4 regions of the Streptomyces sp. NBC_00376 genome follow, and region 2 is predicted to be linked to each of the others. Evidence: riboswitches for the same ligand, from Rfam matches in the RefSeq annotation. Region 2 holds a riboswitch; each other region holds the start of a gene.
The links. Region 2 has a riboswitch for cobalamin ahead of cobN (cobaltochelatase subunit CobN). Riboswitches for the same ligand answer to the same signal wherever they lie in the genome.

Region 1 (4,801 bases), 170 kb from region 2:
ATCGCGGCCGGCAGCGAGCAATACGATTGGGACATCAACCTCGGGAAGGTCGCCGCGATCTGGCGCGGCGGATGCATCATCCGGGCCGCGTTTCTCGACAGGATCACCAGCGCCTACGAAACCCAGCCTCAGATGGCAAGCCTCCTCTCGGACAAGAGCTTCGCCGAGGAAATCGCCGCCGCACAGAACGACTGGCGCACCGTGATCGCCACCGCCACTGCCCAGGGCGTCCCCACCCCCGCCTTCGCCGCCACCCTCGCCTACTACGACTCCCTGCGCGCCGAGCGCCTCCCCGCCGCCCTCACTCAAGGCCAGCGCGACTACTTCGGCGCACACACCTACCACCGCATCGACCGCAACGGCGCCTTCCACACCCTCTGGGGCGGCGACAAAACCGAAGTCGAAAGCTGACCAACACCCGCAAAGCTGACCGCAAGAAGCGCGGCTCACGAGGCGGCCGCCCACCGAAGTTCGACAAGATCGGTTACCGGGCTCGGCACGCGGTCGAGTGCGGCATCAACCGCCTCAAGCGCCACCGGGCCGTGGCCACGAGATACGACAAACTCGCGGTCCGCTATGAGGCCACCGTCCTTATCGCGGCCACCAACGACTGGCTGCGACCTGCGCTTTCGCCCAAGGTGCGGAGGCCTTCAGCGGTGGCCCAGCACGTTGACCACCCTTCCGCTGGGGTCGCGGACGAAGAACCGCCGCACGCCCCACTCCTCATCCTGCAAGGGGTGCACGATCTCCGCGCCGCTGTCCCGCATGACCGCATGAGCCGCATCCACGTCGTCCACCTCGACACTCATGTCGGGGGTGACGGGCGCGGTCTTGTCACTGGTCATGACGCTGATCTGCGCTGCCGGGGCGGACGCGGAGGCGAGCGTCATGATCCAGCCGTGGTTCATGACCTCTTCGAAGCCCAGCAGGCCATAGAACTCCCGGCTCTCCTGCGCGGCCTCCGACTGAATGTTGGGCACAACACGGCGAACGGCCATCGACGACTCCAAGTGAGAACAAACGTGTCTCTGTGTCTCCCCAGAAGTACTACGCCACGTCCGCCGCCGCACACACTTTCGCAACACGCTTGAGACGCGGTGCTCCTCGGTCGAACGCATCACGAGCTGATGGCAGAACCGGAGTTGGCGTGGTGGCATCGCAGCTGCTGACCGCGCACCCATGCCGCCCACTGATTCGTTGGCTCTCGTATGACTGGTCGGGGAGATCTGACAGAGGCGGAGTGGCGACGTCTGGAGCCGCTTCTGCCGACAGACAACAACCGCTGCGGGCGATGGCGCGACCACCGTCCTCTTCTGCGTCAGCGGGGGAGTAGGCGTCCAGAAACCGGTAGAGCGGTACCTCTCAGTCCTCCAGCGGCGGTGTCCGGGCCTCACGGCAACGGCCTGAAAACCTCTGCACCCACGTGCTCGATGTCCAGAACCGGCCGGGCCTCGACGAACTTTCCGTGGCGAGCCGTGTCTGTCCCACGTCCAGTAGGTAAGGATGGCGCCCTTCAGGGGCGGGCGAGCCCGCCGGTCCGGGCGGAACCCGTCCGCAGTGCCGATCGTCGTCGCGGATGTCGGTGTCCGGGGCCGCCCAAGGCCGACAGCGCAATGGGCATGACCTGCGGAATACGCGGTCTGACAGAATGAGCTCCGAAAACTCAGGCGACGCGCGTCAGGAAACCGGTGTGAATCCGGTACGGTCCCGCCACTGTGACCGGGCTGCAACAGCCCGGAAGCCAGATACTGACCGCGCCGCCTTCTCGTACGACCCAGGGGACGAGGACATCCCCCGGAAAGGCTCGGTCATGCCCCCGATACGCCGTGTACCCCTCGCGCTCATACCCCTGCTTCTGCTGCCTCTCACCGGCTGCGGCACCGGCGGCGAAGCCAAGGCAGAGGCCGCACCGGTCGCCGACGGTTTCCCCTACACCGTCACCAATTGCGGTACGAAGACGACCTTCGACGCCCCGCCGAAGCGGGTCGTCACCATGAACCAGCACGTCACCGAGATCATGCTGGCCCTCGGGCTCCAGGACCGGCTGGCCGGGACCGCCTACCTGGACGACAGCATCCTGCCGGAGTACCGGTCCGCGTACGACAAGACCAAGGTGCTCGCGAAGGAGTACCCCTCCAAGGAGGTGCTGCTCGGCGCCAACCCCGACTTCGTCTACGGCGGGTACAGCAGCGCCTTCGACAAGACCAAGGGCCAGGACCGGGCGGGTCTCCAGAAGGACGGCATCAACACCCGGCTGAACATCGAGAACTGCACCAAGGGCAAGGTCGGCATCGACCAGCTCGCCACCGAGATCACCGAAGTCGCCAGGACCTTCGGCGTACCGGAGCGCGGCAAGAAGCTGATCGCCGAGGAACGACAGAAGATCACGACGGTCGAAACAGAACTCAAGGGCTCCGCACATCCCTCGGTGTTCGTGTACGACTCCGGCGACAGCTCCGCGTTCACGGCGGGCGGCAAGGGCATCGGCAATGAGATCGTCCGGCTCGCCGGGGGCCGGAACGTCTTCGCGGACCTCGACGCCACCTTCGGCGACGTGTCCTGGGAGCAGGTCATCAAGCGCAAGCCCGAGGTGGCCGTGATCTACGACTACGGAGGCACCACGGTCGAGGCCAAGAAGAAGCGGCTGCTGAACGACCCGGCACTCGCGGACGTGCCGGCGATCAAGAACAAGAAGTTCGCGGTACTCCCGCTGTCCTCGGCCGTGCTCGGTGTCCGGGTCGCCGACGCCGTACAGGACCTGGCCGGGCAGCTGCACCCCGGCACTCCGTGAGCGCGGGGTCCGCCCGCCCCGGCCCGAAGTCCGTCCTCCGCTCGACCCCCGTCGTGATCGGCGCCCTCACGGTGCTGCTGCTCGCGGCGGCGGTGGCCGGTCTGGTGCTCGGCCCGGTACGGATTCCGCCGGGCGAGGTATTGAGTACGGTCCTGGGCGGTGAACGCTCCGGTGCGTTCCCGACGATCGTGTGGGAGGTACGGCTGCCCAGGGTGCTGCTCGGGGCCGTCGTCGGTGCCGGTCTGGCGCTGTCGGGCGCGGTGCTCCAGGCGTTGGTGCGCAACCCGTTGGCCGATCCGTTTCTGCTGGGCGCCTCGTCCGGGGCGTCGGCGGGCGCCGCCGTGGTGGTCGTGCTGGGGGTCGGCGCCGGGGTGGCCACCGACGTGGCACTGCCCCTCGCAGCGTTCGCCGGATCCATGACCGCGCTGGTCGCCGTCTACGCGATGGCCCGGCGCGGCGGCACCATGACGACGGGCCGGCTGATCCTGGCCGGGGTGGCGATCCAGTACGTGCTGTCCGCTTTCACCAGCCTGATCCTGGTGCTGTCCTCCCGGGCCGAGCATGTGCGGGAGATCATGTTCTGGACCCTGGGCGGCCTGGGCGGCGCCCGATGGGACCAACTGGCCCTGCCCGCAGTGGTCCTGTGCATCGGGGCCGTGCTCCTGATCAGCCTGGCCCGTCCGCTGGATCTGCTGCTTACCGGGGAGGAAGGGGCCCGCAGCCTCGGCCTGGACCCCGGCCGTTTCCGGGGCGGGGTCTTCGTGCTGGTGTCGCTGATCATCGGGGTGCTGGTCGCCTACAGCGGGGCAATCGGCTTCGTCGGCCTGATGGTCCCGCATGCCGCTCGGTTGATCGTCGGCGCGTCTCACCGCAGGCTGCTGCCGGTGACCGCGCTCGGCGGGGCGGTCTTCCTGCTGCTGGCCGATCTGCTGGCGCGGACGGTGGCGGCTCCCCGGGAGATCCCCGCCGGGGTGGTCACCGCCCTGGTGGGCGGCCCGTTCTTCCTCTGGCTGCTGCGCCGCTCCAGCCGTACCGAAGGGATCACCGGATGAGCCCGGCATCGTCCCCGACGGCGCTCGCCGCCGACGGGATCGGCTACAAGGTGGCCGGCCGTACCCTGCTCGACGCGGTCACGCTGGACGCCGCCCCCGGCGAGACCGTCGGCCTGGTCGGGCCGAACGGCAGCGGCAAGACCACCTTCCTGCGCTGTGTGTACGGCGCCCTGCGACCCGCAACGGGTCGGGTCCTGCTGGACGGAGCGGACGCCGCAACCCTCGGTGTGAAGGAACGGGCCCGCCGCGTCGCCGTCGTACCGCAGGACAGCCCCGGCACCTTCGGCCTGACCGTGCGCCAGATCGTGGCGATGGGCCGAAGCCCGCACAAACGGTTCTGGGAGCAGGACGACGCCGACGACGCCCGCCGCATAGACCAGTCGCTCCAGCGCGTCGGCGCGGCGCCCCTGGCCGACCGACGGTTCGAAGAACTGTCCGGCGGGGAACGGCAACGGGCCCTGATCGCCCGCGCCCTGGTCCAGGAACCGGGGCTGCTGGCGCTCGACGAACCCACGAACCATCTGGACATCCGCTATCAGCTGGAGATCCTCGGCCTGGTGAGGACCCTGGGCACCACCAATCTGCTGGTGCTGCACGACCTCAACCTGGCTGCCTCCTACTGTGACCGGCTGTTCGTCCTCAGCGCCGGACGGCTGGTGGCGTCCGGTTCCCCGCACGCGGTACTGACGGAAGAGCTGCTGGCCGAGGTCTACGGGATACGCTCCCGGATCGGCGTCCACCCGGTCACCGGCTCCCCCAACGTCGTCTACCTCCCGCTGTCATGAGTGACGACACTTCCTCCGTCTGGACGCCCTTGCCACACGGACCACGCTGGCAGGTCACCGAAGGCGAACCGCCCGCGAGCGAAGCCGGGCGGTGGCTGGCAGCCGACCGACTGGCCGATCCGGCGGGCGAGGAGCTGTCCACGCTGCTGGAGCGTGAACGCACAGGCAGCGGC
Region 2 (4,801 bases):
TTCGCCGCGATGGACCGGGCGATGGACCGCCCGTGCCGGGCGCTGTGATAGGCGATCACATCGGCCTCGGCGATGATCTCAACCGCGCGTACGGTCATCAGAGCCGGATCACCGGGGCCGAGCCCGACCCCGTACAGCCGGCCCGTCTTCTGCTCGCTCACGTCTACTCTTCCTCGCTGGCGATCGCGTTGAGGGCGGCGGCAGCGATGGCGCTGCCGCCGCGACGGCCCCGTACGATCAGATGCTCCAGCCCGGACGGGTGCGCCGCCAGGGCGTCCTTGGACTCGGCGGCACCGATGAAGCCGACCGGCACACCGATGACGGCGGCGGGGCGGGGCGCGCCCTCCTCGATCATCTCCAGCAGCCGGAACAGGGCGGTCGGCGCGTTCCCGACAGCCACGACCGCACCCTCCAGCCGGTCCCGCCACAGCTCCAGGGCGGCGGCGCTGCGGGTGGTGCCCAGTTCCTTCGCCAGGCCGGGCACCGACGGGTCGGAGAGGGTGCACACCACTTCGTTGTCCGCGGGCAGCCGCTTGCGGGTCACACCGCTGGCGACCATCGCCACATCGCACAGGATGGGTGCGCCGGCCCGCAGCGCGGCACGGGCGCGGGCGACCGCGTCCGGGGTGAAAGCGAGATCGCGGACGAGGTCGACCATCCCGCAGGCGTGGATCATGCGGACCGCGACCTGGCTCACATCGGCGGGCAGCCCCGCGAGGTCCGCCTCGGCACGGATCGTGGCGAAGGACTGGCGGTAGATCGCCGGTCCGTCCTTCTCGTACTGGTGCACAGTGCTTTCGCTCTCTTCCTCGGGCGTGCAACGGTCGGGTGCAGTCGGGTACAGGGTGAGTCGGGCGTACGGGATCAGCCGCGCGTACCGCGGGCCGCGGCCACCGCCGCGGCGAGCACGCCGGGGCGGTCGGGGACGTTCACGGGGGCACCCCGCTCCTCGCCCCGTACGAGGGAGATCCGGTGCCCGTCGGGGGTGGCGACGACGTCGACCCACTCGCCGCGGGGATGGCCGCACCGGCGTTCGCAACCGGACCAGTACACCGGCAGCAGGCCCACGGGCCCCACCACGGCCGCCGCCCGGCCCCGCACATCGGCCAGCGACTTCGCGCAGCCGGGCCGGCCGATACAGGCACCGACCCCGGTCCAGGGGGAGTCGGGCCCGACGACGAGGCCGGTGGCCCCCAGATCGTCCAGCAGCCCAGACGCCCGCCGCCGCTCCACCCCCGGTACGACGACCCCGCGCCACGGTGTCAGCCGCAATTCGCCACGCCCACCGTGCCGGGCCGTCTCCGTCAGGGTCCGCCACTGCGCCGGGGTGAAGCGCCCCAGCGGGATGCCGACGGACAGCGCGGCCCCGTCGTGCGGGCCGGTCACCACGCCCGGGGCGGGACCGTCCGAGCCCGGCGGGCAGTCTCGGTCCTCGGTGGAGGCGGCGCCGGAGCCCTCCTCCCGCAACCGCCGTACGACCTCGTCGAGAAGCGGGCCGGCGCCGCCGGGCAGATCCCTCACGCGCCAGGCACCGGTGCCCGACGCCCGTTCCAGAAAGACCTCGGCCGCCATGAGGGCGGCCTGCGGCGCCTGCGCGCCGGGTATCCGCACCACGGTCCGGTCCGTGCCGATCCGCAGCAGCGCCGCGCCGCCGTCCTGCGCCAGCAGCGTCACATCGCCGCCCAGCGCGTCCACATCGCCACGACCGTCGTCGAGCACGAACAGGAACCTGCCCGACAGCCCGGCCGTCCGGTCGCCCGCGCACAACAGCTCGTCCAGCGCCCGGAGCCACGGTCCGACGTCCCGCGCCCCCCGGCCGTCGAGCCCCGACAGCGGCGAGGCCACGATGTTGCGTATCCGCTCGTGGCGGGCGGAGGGCAGCAGCCCCGCTTCGCCCAGCCGGACGGCCAGTTCGCCACCGCAGTCCCCGCCCAGCCCGCGCAACTGGACATTGCCGCGCGAAGTGAGATGCAACTCACCATCGCCCAGGCTCTCCGCCACCGCCCCCAGCGCATCCGCCTGCACCGCGGTCAGCAGACCACCGGGCAACCGGACCCGGGCCAGAGCGCCGTCGTCCGCCCCGTGCAGCCGCAGCGTGCCGGGACAGGCGTCACCGCGGCCCCGGGCAGACGCGTCTGCGGGCAGCGAAGGCGAAGTGGCAGGTGGGGGCATGGCGGCGAGCATACCGACCATCCGACCGGATCCGTATGCCTCCATCAGCTGACCGGCCCTTACTATGCCTAGTGACGGGCCATCCGGCACGTCGTCGCCACAGACGGCGACAGGGGAGGAAGTCCGGTGCGATTCCGGCACGGTCCCGCCACTGTGAGCCCGGCCCCGGCCGGGCGAGTCAGGAACTCCCTTCCCCGGCCCTCGACTCCGTCGAGCAGGGGAGACTCCATTCCGACACCGCCCGGGGCGTGGACACCCCGAGGAAGGCCCGACGCCGCATGATCCTGCTCCTGTCGACGTCCGACACCGACCTGCTCAGTGCCCGCGCCTCGGACGGCCCGGTCCCCTACCGCTACGCCAACCCCTCCCGGCTCCCGCTCCAGGACCTGCCCGAGCTCCTCGACGGCGCCGACCTGGTCGTCGTCCGCCTCCTCGGCGGCGTACGCGCCTGGCAGGACGGACTCGACCAAGTCCTCGCCACCGGACGCCCCGTCGTCGTCCTCACCGGCGAACAGGCCCCCGACGCCCAGCTGATGGCCGCCTCCACCGTCCCCATCGGCATCGCCGCCGAGGCCCATGCCTACCTGGCCCACGGCGGACCCGCCAACCTGGACCAGCTCGCCCGCTTCCTCTCCGACACCGTCCTGCTCACCGGCCACGGCTTCGCACCGCCCGCCCCGGCACCCTCCTGGGGCCCGCTGGAGCGCACCGCCCGCCGCACCGACGGCCCGGTCGTCGCCGTGCTCTACTACCGCGCCCACCACATGAGCGGCAACACCGCGTTCGTGGACGCCCTGTGCGATGCCGTCGAGGACGCCGGCGCCCGCGCGCTGCCGCTGTACGTCGCCTCGCTGCGCACCCCCGAGCCCGAGCTCATCGAAGCGCTGCGCGCTGCAGACGCGATCGTGACCACCGTCCTCGCCGCGGGCGGCACCCGGCCGGCCGAGGCATCGGCGGGCGGCGACGACGAGTCCTGGGACGCCGGCGTCCTCAGCGGCCTCGACGTCCCCATCCTCCAGGCGCTCTGCCTCACCGGTTCACGCACCGACTGGGAGGACAACGACGAGGGCGTCTCCCCGCTCGACGCCGCCAGCCAGATCGCGGTCCCCGAGTTCGACGGCCGCCTGATCACCGTGCCGTTCTCCTTCAAGGAGATCGACGAGGACGGCCTGCCCGCGTACGTCGCCGACACCGAGCGCGCCGCCCGCGTCGCCGGGATCGCCGTGCGCCACGCCCGGCTGCGCCACATCCCGGCCGCCGAGAAGCGGATCGCGCTCGTGCTGTCCGCGTACCCGACCAAGCACTCCCGGATCGGCAACGCCGTCGGTCTCGACACCCCGGCCAGCGCCGTCGCCCTGCTGCGCCGACTCCGCGACCAGGGATACGACTTCGGTACGCAGGAGGTCCCCGGCCTCGTGTCGGGCGACGGCGACGAGCTGATCCGGGCCCTGATCGAGGCCGGCGGCCACGACCAGGAGTGGCTCACCGAGGAGCAGTTGGCCCGCAACCCGGTCCGGATCCCGGCCGCCGACTACCGGCGCTGGTACGCGACCCTCCCGGCCGAGCTCCGCGAAGCCGTCGAGCAGCACTGGGGCCCCGCCCCGGGCGAGATGTTCGTGGACCGGTCGAGCAACCCGGACGGCGACATCGTGCTCGCCGCCCTGCGCCGCGGCAATCTGCTCATCCTCATCCAGCCGCCGCGCGGCTTCGGCGAGAACCCGATCGCGATCTACCACGACCCCGATCTGCCGCCCTCGCACCACTATCTGGCCGCCTACCGCTGGATCGCCGCCTCCGCCGACGACAACGGCTTCGGCGCCGACGCCATGATCCACCTCGGCAAGCACGGCAACCTGGAGTGGCTGCCCGGCAAGAACGCCGGCCTCTCCGCCGCCTGCGGCCCCGACGCCGCCCTCGGCGACCTGCCGCTGATCTACCCGTTCCTGGTCAACGACCCGGGCGAGGGGACGCAGGCCAAGCGGCGCGTCCACGCCACCCTGGTGGACCACCTCGTACCGCCGATGGCACGGGCCGACAGCTACGGGGACATCGCCCGCCTCGAACAACTCCTGGACGAGCACGCCCAGATCGCGGCGATGGACCCGGCGAAGCTCCCGGCGATCCGCGCACAGATCTGGACCCTGATCCAGGCCGCCAAGCTCGACCACGACCTGGGGCTGGAGGACCGCCCCGAGGACGAGGGCTTCGACGAGTTCATCATGCATCTCGACGGCTGGCTCTGCGAGATCAAGGACGCCCAGATCCGCGACGGCCTGCACGTGCTGGGCGGAGCCCCGGCCGGCGCCGACCGGGTCAACCTCGTCCTCGCGATCCTGCGGGCCCGCCAGATCTGGGGCGGCACCGCCTCCCTGCCCGGCCTGCGCGAGGCCCTCGGGCTCGACGAGTCCGCCGCGACCCGCGTCACCGCCGACGAGGCGGAGGAGCGGGCCCGCGCACTGGTCCAGGCGATGGAGGACGCCGACTGGTCCCCGGACGCCGTCGCCGAGGTGGCGGCCGGGCACCCTCGGGCGGTCGCCGACATCCTCGCCTTCGCCGCCCGCGAGGTCGTCCCGCGGCTGGCGGCCACGACCGACGAACTCGACCACGCCCTGCACGCCCTGGACGGCGG
Region 3 (4,801 bases), 2.3 Mb from region 2:
CCACTTGAAGCAGAACTGCGCCTTCTCGCGGATCGACGGGATCTCCTCGACCGCGTCGAACGCCGCCGCGCGGTCGTCCGGGTCGGGCAGGTAGGTGTCCAGCAGCGTCAGATAGAACTGGACGTGCACGGCCTCCTCGAAGAGCTGCCGCGACAGATACAGCCGCGCCTCGGGGGAGTTGATGTGCTTGTACAGCGTCAGCACGAGGTTGTTGGAGACGATCGAGTCGCCCGTCGCGAAGAACGCGACCAGCCGGCCGATCATGTGCTGCTCGCCGGGGGACAGCTTGGCGAGGTCGGCGACGTCGGAGTGCAGGTCGACCTCCTCCACCGTCCAGGTGTTCTTGATCGCGTCCCGGTAGCGCTCGTAGAAGTCCGGGTAGCGCATCGGCCGCAGGGTCAGCTCGAAGCCCGGGTCCAGCAGGTTCTTCTCGGAGTTGGTGGAGCTCATTACTGGCAGGCCTCGCAGGACTCGGGGTTTTCGAGGGAGCAGGCGATCGCGTCCGCGTCGGGCGCCGAGGCCTGCTGTACGGGAATGGGGGCGGCGGCCGCCGCCTGGCCGGAGGCGGCACGGGCGATCCGGGTCGCCGGGCGCGAACGCAGGTAGTACGTCGTCTTCAGCCCCTGCTTCCAGGCGTACGCGTACATCGAGGAGAGCTTGCCGATCGTCGGCGTCTCCAGGAACAGGTTCAGCGACTGGCTCTGGTCCAGGAACGGCGTACGGGCCGCCGCCATGTCGATCAGGCCGCGCTGCGGGATCTCCCATGCGGTGCGGTACAGCGCCCGCACCTCCTCGGGGATCCAGGCGAAGCCCTGCACCGAGCCACTGGCCTCGCGCAGCGCCTCACGGGTGCGCGCGTCCCACACCCCGAGCTTCTTCAGCTCGTCCACCAGGTACGCGTTGACCTGAAGGAACTCACCGCTGAGCGTCTCGCGCTTGAAGAGGTTGGAGACCTGCGGCTCGATGCACTCGTAGACGCCCGCGATCGAGGCGATCGTCGCCGTCGGCGCGATGGCGAGCAGCAGCGAGTTGCGCATCCCGCTCTTCGCGACCCGGGCGCGCAGCGCCTCCCACCGCTCGGGCCAGTTCAGCTCGGTGTCGTAGTGGTCGGGGTGCAGCACACCGCGCGCCGCACGCGTCTGCGACCAGGCCGGAAGCGGGCCCGAGCGCTCGGCGAGCTCGCAGGACGACTCGTACGCGGCGAGCATGATCCGCTCGGAGATCTTCGTGGAGAGCGCGCGGGCCTCGGGGGAGTCGAAGGGCAGCCGCAGCTTGAAGAAGACGTCCTGGAGACCCATGGCGCCCAGGCCCACCGGGCGCCACCTGGCGTTGGAGCGGCCGGCCTGCTCGGTCGGGTAGAAGTTGATGTCGACGACCCGGTCCAGGAAGGTCACGGCGGTGCGGACGGTGGCGTCCAGCCGCTCCCAGTCGATGCCACCGTCGGCGACGAACGCGCCGAGGTTGACCGAGCCCAGGTTGCAGACCGCCGTCTCGCCGTCGTCGGTGACTTCGAGGATCTCGGTGCACAGGTTCGACGAGTGGACGACGGTGCCCGGCTCGGCGGTCTGGTTCGCGGTCCGGTTGGAGGCGTCCTTGAACGTCATCCAGCCCTGGCCGGTCTGGGCGAGGGTGCGCATCATCCGGCCGTACAGCTCACGGGCCGGGATCGTCCTGCGGGCCAGGCCCTGGGCCTCGGCGGCCCGGTACGCGGCGTCGAACTCGTCGCCCCACAGGTCGACCAGGCCGGGCACGTCGGCGGGCGAGAACAGCGACCAGTCGCCGTCCGCGTCGACCCGGCGCATGAACTCGTCCGGGATCCAGTGCGCCAGGTTGAGGTTGTGCGTACGCCGCTGGTCCTCACCGGTGTTGTCGCGCAGCTCCAGGAACTCCTCGATGTCCGCGTGCCAGGTCTCCAGGTAGACGGCGGCGGCGCCCTTGCGGCGGCCCCCCTGGTTGACCGCGGCGACGGAGGCGTCGAGCGTCTTCAGGAACGGCACGATGCCGTTGGAGTGCCCGTTGGTGCCCCGGATCAGCGAACCGCGGGAGCGGATGCGGGAGTACGACAGACCGATGCCGCCCGCGTGCTTCGAGAGCCGGGCCACCTGGTGGTAGCGGTCGTAGATCGAGTCGAGCTCGTCCAGCGGGGAGTCCAGCAGATAGCAGGAGGACATCTGCGGGTGCCGGGTGCCGGAGTTGAAGAGCGTGGGGGAGGAGGGCAGGTAGTCGAGCCGGCTCATCAGCCCGTACAGCGCCGCCACTTCGTCCACGGCGCGCTGCGAATCGTCCTCGGCCAGCCCGGCCGCGACCCGCAGCATGAAGTGCTGGGGCGTCTCGACGACCTGGCGGGTGTGCGGGTGGCGCAGCAGATAGCGGCTGTGCAGGGTCCGCAGCCCGAAGTAGCCGAAGCGGTCGTCCGCTCCGTCGGCCAGCGAACGCTCCACCAGCGCGTCGAGGGCGGCCGCGTGACGGGCGACGAACTCGGCGGTCCGGTCCGCGATCAGGCCCTCGCGGTGGCCGACGGCGACCGAGGCGGAGAAGGAGACCGCGCCCTGGCCGGCCGCCTCGTCCGCGATGGCGAGGGTCAGCAGCCGGGCGGCGAGCCGGGAGTAGGAGGGGTCCTCGGAGATCAGCCCCGCGGCGGCCTCGGTGGCCAGCGACCGCAGCTCGGCCTCGTCGGCGCGGGCGCTGCGGCCGCGCAGCGCGGCGGCGGCGACCCGGCCGGGGTCGGTGTCGGGCAGATCGGCGGTCAGTTCGGTCAGGGTCCGCAGCAGTGCGGTTCCCGGTCCGTCCTGTGCGGCGGCCTCGGACTCGGCTGCTGCGGACGCGGCGACTGCCGGATCGGCTGGCGCGATGGTCACGTGGTGCTCTCCCTCGCTCGGCTCGGGGCCGGCGGGGATCGGGGCAGCCCTGCGGGCGCGCAGACCCGGAACAGGGCAGCACTTCGCACGGCGTCCACCGGCCCAACCGCGAGGCCCGGACGTCTGGGCATCCGGTTCGGTCGAGCCGGATGCGCTGCCGGCAGGTCATCGGACTGACTCGGGGGTGCACAAAAGCGCACTGAATACACCGTTGCGGGACAGTTCCGGATTCGCACCGGATTCCCCTGCGGCGACAGCGAGGACGAGCATACATGTGGGGGCTGCCCGAAGAGGCAGCCCCCACATGTTGTGTCGGTCGGCAAATGCCGGGACCACAGGACGCGTTCTGCGGCCCTTTCGGGCAGACGGCGGACGGCCCGTCGCACCCCTTCGGGAAAGGGGCTCGACGGGCCGTCCGCAGGCCGTGGGGCGCGGTCGTCAGTGGCCGCCCGGAGCGCCCGCCGTGGCTGGCGGGAGTTCCGCCTCGACGCCCGGGTCGCCCGCGTCGGCGGTGTAGTCGGCCGGGGAGGTCTCGTCGATCCCGGCAGGTGCCTTCACGGCGTTCAGGACGAAGGTGAGCACCACCGTCACCACCACGTTCAGCACGAACGCGGTGAGGCCGATGTAGCCGATCTCGCCGATTCCGGGGATCTCCTTGGACGAGCCGCCGAAGTGCTTCTGCGTCGGCGAGGCGACCCCGTACGCGGCCACCGTCCCGTACACCATGCCGACCGCCCAGCCGGCGAGCAGCGCCCAGCGGTGGAACCAGCGGGTGAACAGGCCGCCGACCAGGGCGGGCATCGTCTGGAGGATCCAGATGCCGCCGAGCAGCTGGAAGTTGATCGCGACCGTCTTGTCCATGGTGAGGACGAAGGCGAGTGCGCCGACCTTGACCAGCAGCGACACCAGCTTGGAGACCTTGGTCTCCTGCTCCGGGGTCGCGTCCGGCTTCAGGAAGTCCTTGTAGATGTTGCGGGTGAACAGGTTGGCCGCGGCGATCGACATGATCGCGGCGGGCACCAGCGCGCCGATGCCGATGGCGGCGAACGCGACGCCCGCGAACCAGTCCGGGAACATGTTCTCGAACAGCTGCGGGATGGCCAACTGCCCGTTGTCCACCTTGATCCCGGCGGCGATGGCCATGAAGCCGAGCAGCGCCAGCAGGCCCAGCATCAGCGAGTACAGCGGCAGGATCGTGGTGTTGCGCCGGATCACGTTGCGGCTGCGGCTGGAGAGCGTCGCCGTGATCGAGTGCGGATACATGAACAGCGCCAGCGCCGAGCCCAGCGCCAGGGTGGCGTAACCCCATTGGCCCGCCTCGCCCGGCGCGAGCGCGCCGCGCGGTTTGCCGGTGGCCGGGTTGGTCTGCGAGAACGCCTCGCCCGCCTTGGCGAAGATGTCGTCGAAGCCGCCGAGCTTGATCGGGATGTAGATGATCGCCACCGCGATGACCAGGTAGATCAGCCCGTCCTTGACGAAGGCGATCAGCGCGGGTGCCCGCAGCCCGGACGAGTAGGTGTACGCGGCGAGCACCGCGAACGCGATCAGCAGCGGCAGGTCCTTGATGAACCAGTGGGTGTTCTCGCCGCCGCCGACGCCCATCACGTCCAGCACCGCCTGGATGCCGACCAGTTGGAGCGCGATGTACGGCATCGTGGCGAGGATGCCGGTGACGGCGACCGCCAGCGAGAGGCCCTTCGAGCCGAACCGCCCGCGGACGAAGTCCGAGGTGGTGACGTACCCGTGCTTGTGCGATACCGACCACAGCCGCGGCAGGAAGGTGAAGATCAGCGGGTACACGAGGATCGTGTACGGCACGGCGAAGAAGCCCGCCGCGCCCGCCGCGTAGATCGCCGCGGGTACGGCGACGAAGGTGTACGCGGTGTACAGGTCGCCGCCGAGCAGGAACCAGGTGACCCAGGTGCCGAAGGAACGCCCGCCCA
Region 4 (4,801 bases), 5.4 Mb from region 2:
CATCCGCGGCGGCGGCGGGACTGCACGACCGCGGCGATGCCGAGCAGGAGTACGGCACCGACACCGACGAGCACCCCGGCGGACGGGCCGGAGGAGCCGCCGGAGCCGGAGGACGCGGCGGACCCGGCCGGTGTGGCCGAGGCGGACGCCGATCCGGCAGGCGTGCCCTGCCCGTCGCCGGAGACCTGTTCGCCGCAGCCGGAGCCCGGGTAGCCGGTGATGGCGCAGAGCATCGCGTCGCTGCTGTAGCGCAGCGGCTTCGCCACCGAGGCGAGCGCCTCCGCGGCGCTCGCGTCCGGGGCGACCCGCGCACACGCGGTACGCGGCGCGGGCGGAGTCTCACCGGCCGGGGCGTCCGCGGCCGTGCCCGGGTCGATGACGAGCGCTATTCGCTTGGTGCCGTCCTTCGCCGGGGTGACCGCGCAGATCTTCGCGAAGTCGGGGGCGCGGCGAGGCTTCGCCGAGTCCTGGGAGTCCTCGCTGACCGAGAACCGGAAGCCCTGCACCGCCCCGTCGTCCGGCCGCACCAGGGACGGGCCCTGGGTGGCGTACGTCCAGTCGGAGCCGGAGCTCTCCCAGAACGACCAGTACCGGTAGCCGGCCGCCTGGGCCGGTCCCGCGCCGAGCACGGCCAGGACGGCGCCCAGGACCACCAGCAGCGCGGTGGTCCGTCCCGCGCGCCTCACGGCTGCCTGTTCTTCCGGCGACCGCTGATCAGGAAGAACGCGATCGCGGCGAGGACGAGGCCGATGCCGATGTACCACCACACGCCCCCGATCACGTCGTCGCCGCTGTGGACCTGGTCCTTCTCCGTGGGCTCGTACCCGGTGTCGGCGGACGGGTCGGGCGTCACCACGGCGGCGGGCTCGGGGCCGGCCGCGTTCAGCCGGGCGACCAGGTCGACGCCGCCGAAGTCCCGGGCGTTGTTGCCGGTCGCGTGGGCGGCAAGGATCAGCTGGGCGTAGGCGGCGGGGCCGCTCCGGGCGGCCCAGTCCGCGGAGTTCTTCTTCAGCCAGGAGATGGCCCCGGCCGCCTTGTCCTGGTGGCCGGCCGCGGAGAGCGCGACGACCGCGTCCGCGGTGTTGCCGAAGTCGGGCTGCGGGGTGGTGTCGGTGGCACCGGGCATCGGCGCCTGGTTCAGGTGGCCGCTGCCGGCGAGGGCACCGGTGAGGTAGTGGGCGCCGTTCTGGGCGGCCTGCTCGGGCGTGAGCCCGGGACCGGGCCGGCAACTGGGCGCCTTGCCTGCGGCGTTGTTCCCGACCGCCATCGCCTTGCCCATCGTGCCGAGCACGGCGGCCGCGGTGGCGTCCGCGTTGGCGGCGAGCCCGCCCTTCTTGTCGGCCTGGTACGCGAAGGCACCGCCGTCCTTCCCGCCGCACGGGATCGCGAGCGCGAGCAGCGGGTCGTAGGGGGTCTTGCCGCCGGGCGTCGTGATGTCCGCGAGCCGCTGCCCCTGGCGGGCGAGGGCGCCGATCACCAGGGAGGTGGAGTTGGCGTCAGTGGGCGCGCCCGCGGTGTAGCCCCAGCCGCCGTCCTCGTTCTGCACGGACTTCAGCCAGCGCACCGAGTTGTTCACGGTCTCGCGGTGCCCGCCCACCTCGACCAGGGCCTGGGTGGCGGCCGCGGTGGCATTGGTGTCCCGCACGGTCTTCGCGTCGCACGGCTTGGCGGCATCGGGCCGGAACGCGGCGTAGGAACCGTCGGCGCACTGCTGGGAGATCAGCCAGTCCACCGACTTCGCGGCCGGGGTGACCCCTTCGAGCCGCTGGGCGAGGAAGGCCATCGACTGCCGCCACACGCCGTCGTAGGTGGGGTCCGCCGTGCCGTACAGCCCGGAAGGCAGCGCGACGGACGGCGAGGGCGACGGGGACGGCGCTGCCACCGCGACCGGCGCAGCGGCCGCGCAGAGCACGGCGGCGGTGGCGGCGAGCGTTGCTGCGCTGCGACGTACGGTCATGGCGGGCGGGGCCTCTCCTGCGGGGTGAACCGGGCACAGGCACGCTCAGGCACCAGGCTCCGGCTCCGTATACCTCGACGGTGCCGACCACCGGGGGATCCGGTGGTCCGAGCCGGTCACGACCGCGGACAGGGCATTCCGACTCACCGCCTGCGAAGACGGTTCACGGCTGCGTGGTCAGTGCCGGATTCGCACCGGCTTCCCCCTGAACGGGCATGATGACGACCCGCACACTGTACCGGGCGGGTCCGGGCGGGGGCCGGGCCGGGAGGAGCGCCCCCTGATCACACCGAGACGTACATCACTCCGTTCCGCTCCGCACCGCAGGTCGCGCTCGCACCGCGAGGCACGCGACGGTCACACCGCGCCGCACCCCACCGGACCGCCACGCCTCACACCGTGCCGCACGCCACCGGACCGCCACCGCTCACACCGCGCCGCACGCCACCGGACCGCCACGCCTCACACCGCGATGTACGCCACCGGATCGGCCCCCGGCACCGCCTCCGCGCGCCCGAGCTTCACCAGCCGCCGCAGATGCGCCTCCGCCTCCGAGACGGCGATGTTCCGGGAGCCGTGCGGGATCTGCTCCCAGGGCCGGTTCCACTCCATCCGCTCGGCCAGCTCCCACGGTGTCAGCGGCTCCGCCAGCAGCCCGAGCAGCCCGGTCAGCCGCTCCTCGTGATGCCCGAGGAGCTCCCGTACCCGCCCCGCCGCATCGGTGAAGGCGTATTGGTGGGCGGGCAGCACCTCGGCGGCCCCGAGCCGGCCGATCCGCTCCAGCGAGTCGAGGTAGTCGCCGAGGGGGTCGGTGGCCGTGGCATCGTCCGGGTCCTCGTACAGCCCGATGTGCGGACTGATCCCCGGCAGCAGGTGATCCCCCGAGAAGAGCCGCCCCCGGCCCGGCAGATTGCCCGGGTGCTCCTCCTCCAGGTGCAGGCACACATGCCCCGGCGTGTGCCCCGGCGTCCAGATCGCCCGCAGCCTGCGCCCCGCCAGATCGAGCAGCTCACCGGGGACGATCTCGCGGTCCGGGAGCGCGGCCCGCAACCCCGGCAGCGTCCGCATCCGGCCCCCGTCGGCCGCGGCGGCCCGCAACGGCGCGAGATGCTCCTCGGGCGCTCCGACCGCGGTGAGCTTGGCCGCGAGATAAGTCAGCCACCTGCCGGGTTCGGACTCCCGGGTACGGCGCACGATCGCGGTGTCCGCCGCATGCATGGCGATCCAGGCCCCGGAGGCCTCGCGCACCTGCCCGGAGAGCCCGTGGTGGTCGGGGTGGTGGTGGGTGATGACCACCCCGTGGATGTCGGCCATCTCTGTGCCGACGGCGGCGAGCCCGGCACAGAGCGTGTCCCAGGCCTCGGGATCGTCCCATCCGGTGTCGATCAGGACCGGTCCCCGATCGGTGTCCAGGACGTGCACGAGGGTGTGGCCCAGCGGATTGTCCGGGATGGGCACCTTGATGCTGTGCACGCCCCCGCCGTGGTCGGTCACCTGCGTCATGGAGGTCCCCATCTCTCTCGGCGACGTGCTGCTGCGATCCGTCGCGCCCGCGTGTGGGTGCGTCGGGCCCACTGTAACGAGAACTTGTTCCAGTAGTAGCCCCGGTCGACCATCTCGTTCGGGGTGCTGTCACGGACGTGGACACCTGGAACTGGAACTGGTATCAGTTCTGACACAGAGTCAGATCCTGGGTCGGGCACCCGGTCGGATACCGAGTCGGATGCCGATCCGGACCGGACGCCGATTCGGGCAACGCACCGCGCCGCGGGAGGCAGCAGTCATGACCGAGCTTGTCGAACACGGAAAACTGTTCATCGGCGGGGAGCTGGTCGATCCGCTGGGCCGGGACACCATCGAGGTCGTCTCGCCCCACACCGAGCAGGTCATCGGCCGGGTGCCGCATGCGTGTGAGGCGGACGTGGACGCGGCCGTCGCCGCCGGGCGGCGGGCGTTCGACGAGGGGCCCTGGCCCCGGATGAGCCTGGACGAGCGGATCGCGGTGGTGACCAGGATCAAGGACGCGTTCGCCGTCCGCTACGAGGAGATCGCCCGGGTCATCAGCTCGGAGAACGGCACGCCGTACACGTCGAGCGTCATGGTGCAGGCCCTCGCCGCGATGATGGTGTGGGACTCGGCGATCACCGTCGCCCGCGAATTCGCGTACGAGGAGCGGCGGACCGGGGCGCTCGGGCCGCTGCTGGTGCGCCGGGAGCCGGTCGGGGTGGTCGCGGCCGTGGTGCCGTGGAACGTTCCGCAGTTCACCGCCGCCGCCAAGCTCGCGCCCGCGCTGCTGGCCGGCTGCTCCGCCGTGCTCAAGGTCTCGCCCGAATCGCCGCTGGACGCCTACATCCTGGCCGAGATCGCCGCCGATGCCGGACTGCCGGAGGGCGTGCTCTCCATCCTCCCGGCCGACCGCGAGGTCAGCGAGTACCTGGTCGGGCACCCCGGCATCGACAAGGTGTCGTTCACCGGGTCGGTGGCCGCCGGGCGCCGGGTGATGGAGGTCGCCTCCCGCAATCTCACCCGGGTCACCCTGGAGCTGGGCGGCAAGTCCGCCGCCGTGATCCTCCCCGACGCCGATCTGGACGCCGCCGTCGCGGGCATCGTCCCCTTCGCCTGGATGATCAACGGCCAGGCGTGCGTGGCCCAGACCCGCATTCTCGTACCGCGCTCCTGCTACGACGAGACGGCGGAGGCGTTCGCCGCCGCGGCGGGTGCGCTGAAGGTCGGCGACCCGCTCGACCCGGCCACCGAACTCGGCCCGCTGGTCGCGCGGCGCCAGCAGCAGCGCTCGCTGGACTACATCAGGATCGGGCAGGACGAAGGCGCCAAGATCCTTAC

Region 1: linked by a shared signal. The riboswitch ahead of OG842_RS04270 (ABC transporter substrate-binding protein) and the one ahead of cobN (cobaltochelatase subunit CobN) in region 2 are both predicted to bind cobalamin.
Region 3: linked by a shared signal. The riboswitch ahead of OG842_RS13230 (ribonucleoside-diphosphate reductase subunit alpha) and the one ahead of cobN (cobaltochelatase subunit CobN) in region 2 are both predicted to bind cobalamin.
Region 4: linked by a shared signal. The riboswitch ahead of OG842_RS27535 (prenyltransferase/squalene oxidase repeat-containing protein) and the one ahead of cobN (cobaltochelatase subunit CobN) in region 2 are both predicted to bind cobalamin.

The regions. Positions count from the first base shown of each region.
Region 1 is NZ_CP107960.1:904,564-909,364, forward strand. It holds gene gndA (NADP-dependent phosphogluconate dehydrogenase) at 1-411, shown strand, start outside; gene OG842_RS04260 (VOC family protein) at 651-998, opposite strand; adenosylcobalamin (AdoCbl) riboswitch at 1,654-1,790, shown strand; gene OG842_RS04270 (ABC transporter substrate-binding protein) at 1,811-2,791, shown strand; gene OG842_RS04275 (FecCD family ABC transporter permease) at 2,788-3,843, shown strand; gene OG842_RS04280 (ABC transporter ATP-binding protein) at 3,840-4,628, shown strand; gene OG842_RS04285 ((2Fe-2S)-binding protein) at 4,625-4,801, shown strand, end outside.
Region 2 is NZ_CP107960.1:739,521-744,321, reverse strand. It holds gene OG842_RS03500 (precorrin-2 C(20)-methyltransferase) at 1-161, opposite strand, end outside; gene OG842_RS03495 (precorrin-8X methylmutase) at 164-790, opposite strand; gene cobG (precorrin-3B synthase) at 865-2,184, opposite strand; cobalamin riboswitch at 2,231-2,379, shown strand; gene cobN (cobaltochelatase subunit CobN) at 2,451-4,801, shown strand, end outside.
Region 3 is NZ_CP107960.1:2,994,198-2,998,998, reverse strand. It holds gene OG842_RS13235 (ribonucleotide-diphosphate reductase subunit beta) at 1-450, opposite strand, end outside; gene OG842_RS13230 (ribonucleoside-diphosphate reductase subunit alpha) at 450-2,858, opposite strand; cobalamin riboswitch at 3,001-3,128, opposite strand; gene mctP (monocarboxylate uptake permease MctP) at 3,297-4,801, opposite strand, start outside.
Region 4 is NZ_CP107960.1:6,097,323-6,102,123, forward strand. It holds gene OG842_RS27525 (energy-coupling factor transporter transmembrane component T) at 1-3, opposite strand, end outside; gene OG842_RS27530 (SCO2322 family protein) at 1-686, opposite strand, end outside; gene OG842_RS27535 (prenyltransferase/squalene oxidase repeat-containing protein) at 683-1,957, opposite strand; cobalamin riboswitch at 2,072-2,209, opposite strand; gene OG842_RS27540 (MBL fold metallo-hydrolase) at 2,420-3,460, opposite strand; gene OG842_RS27545 (aldehyde dehydrogenase) at 3,741-4,801, shown strand, end outside.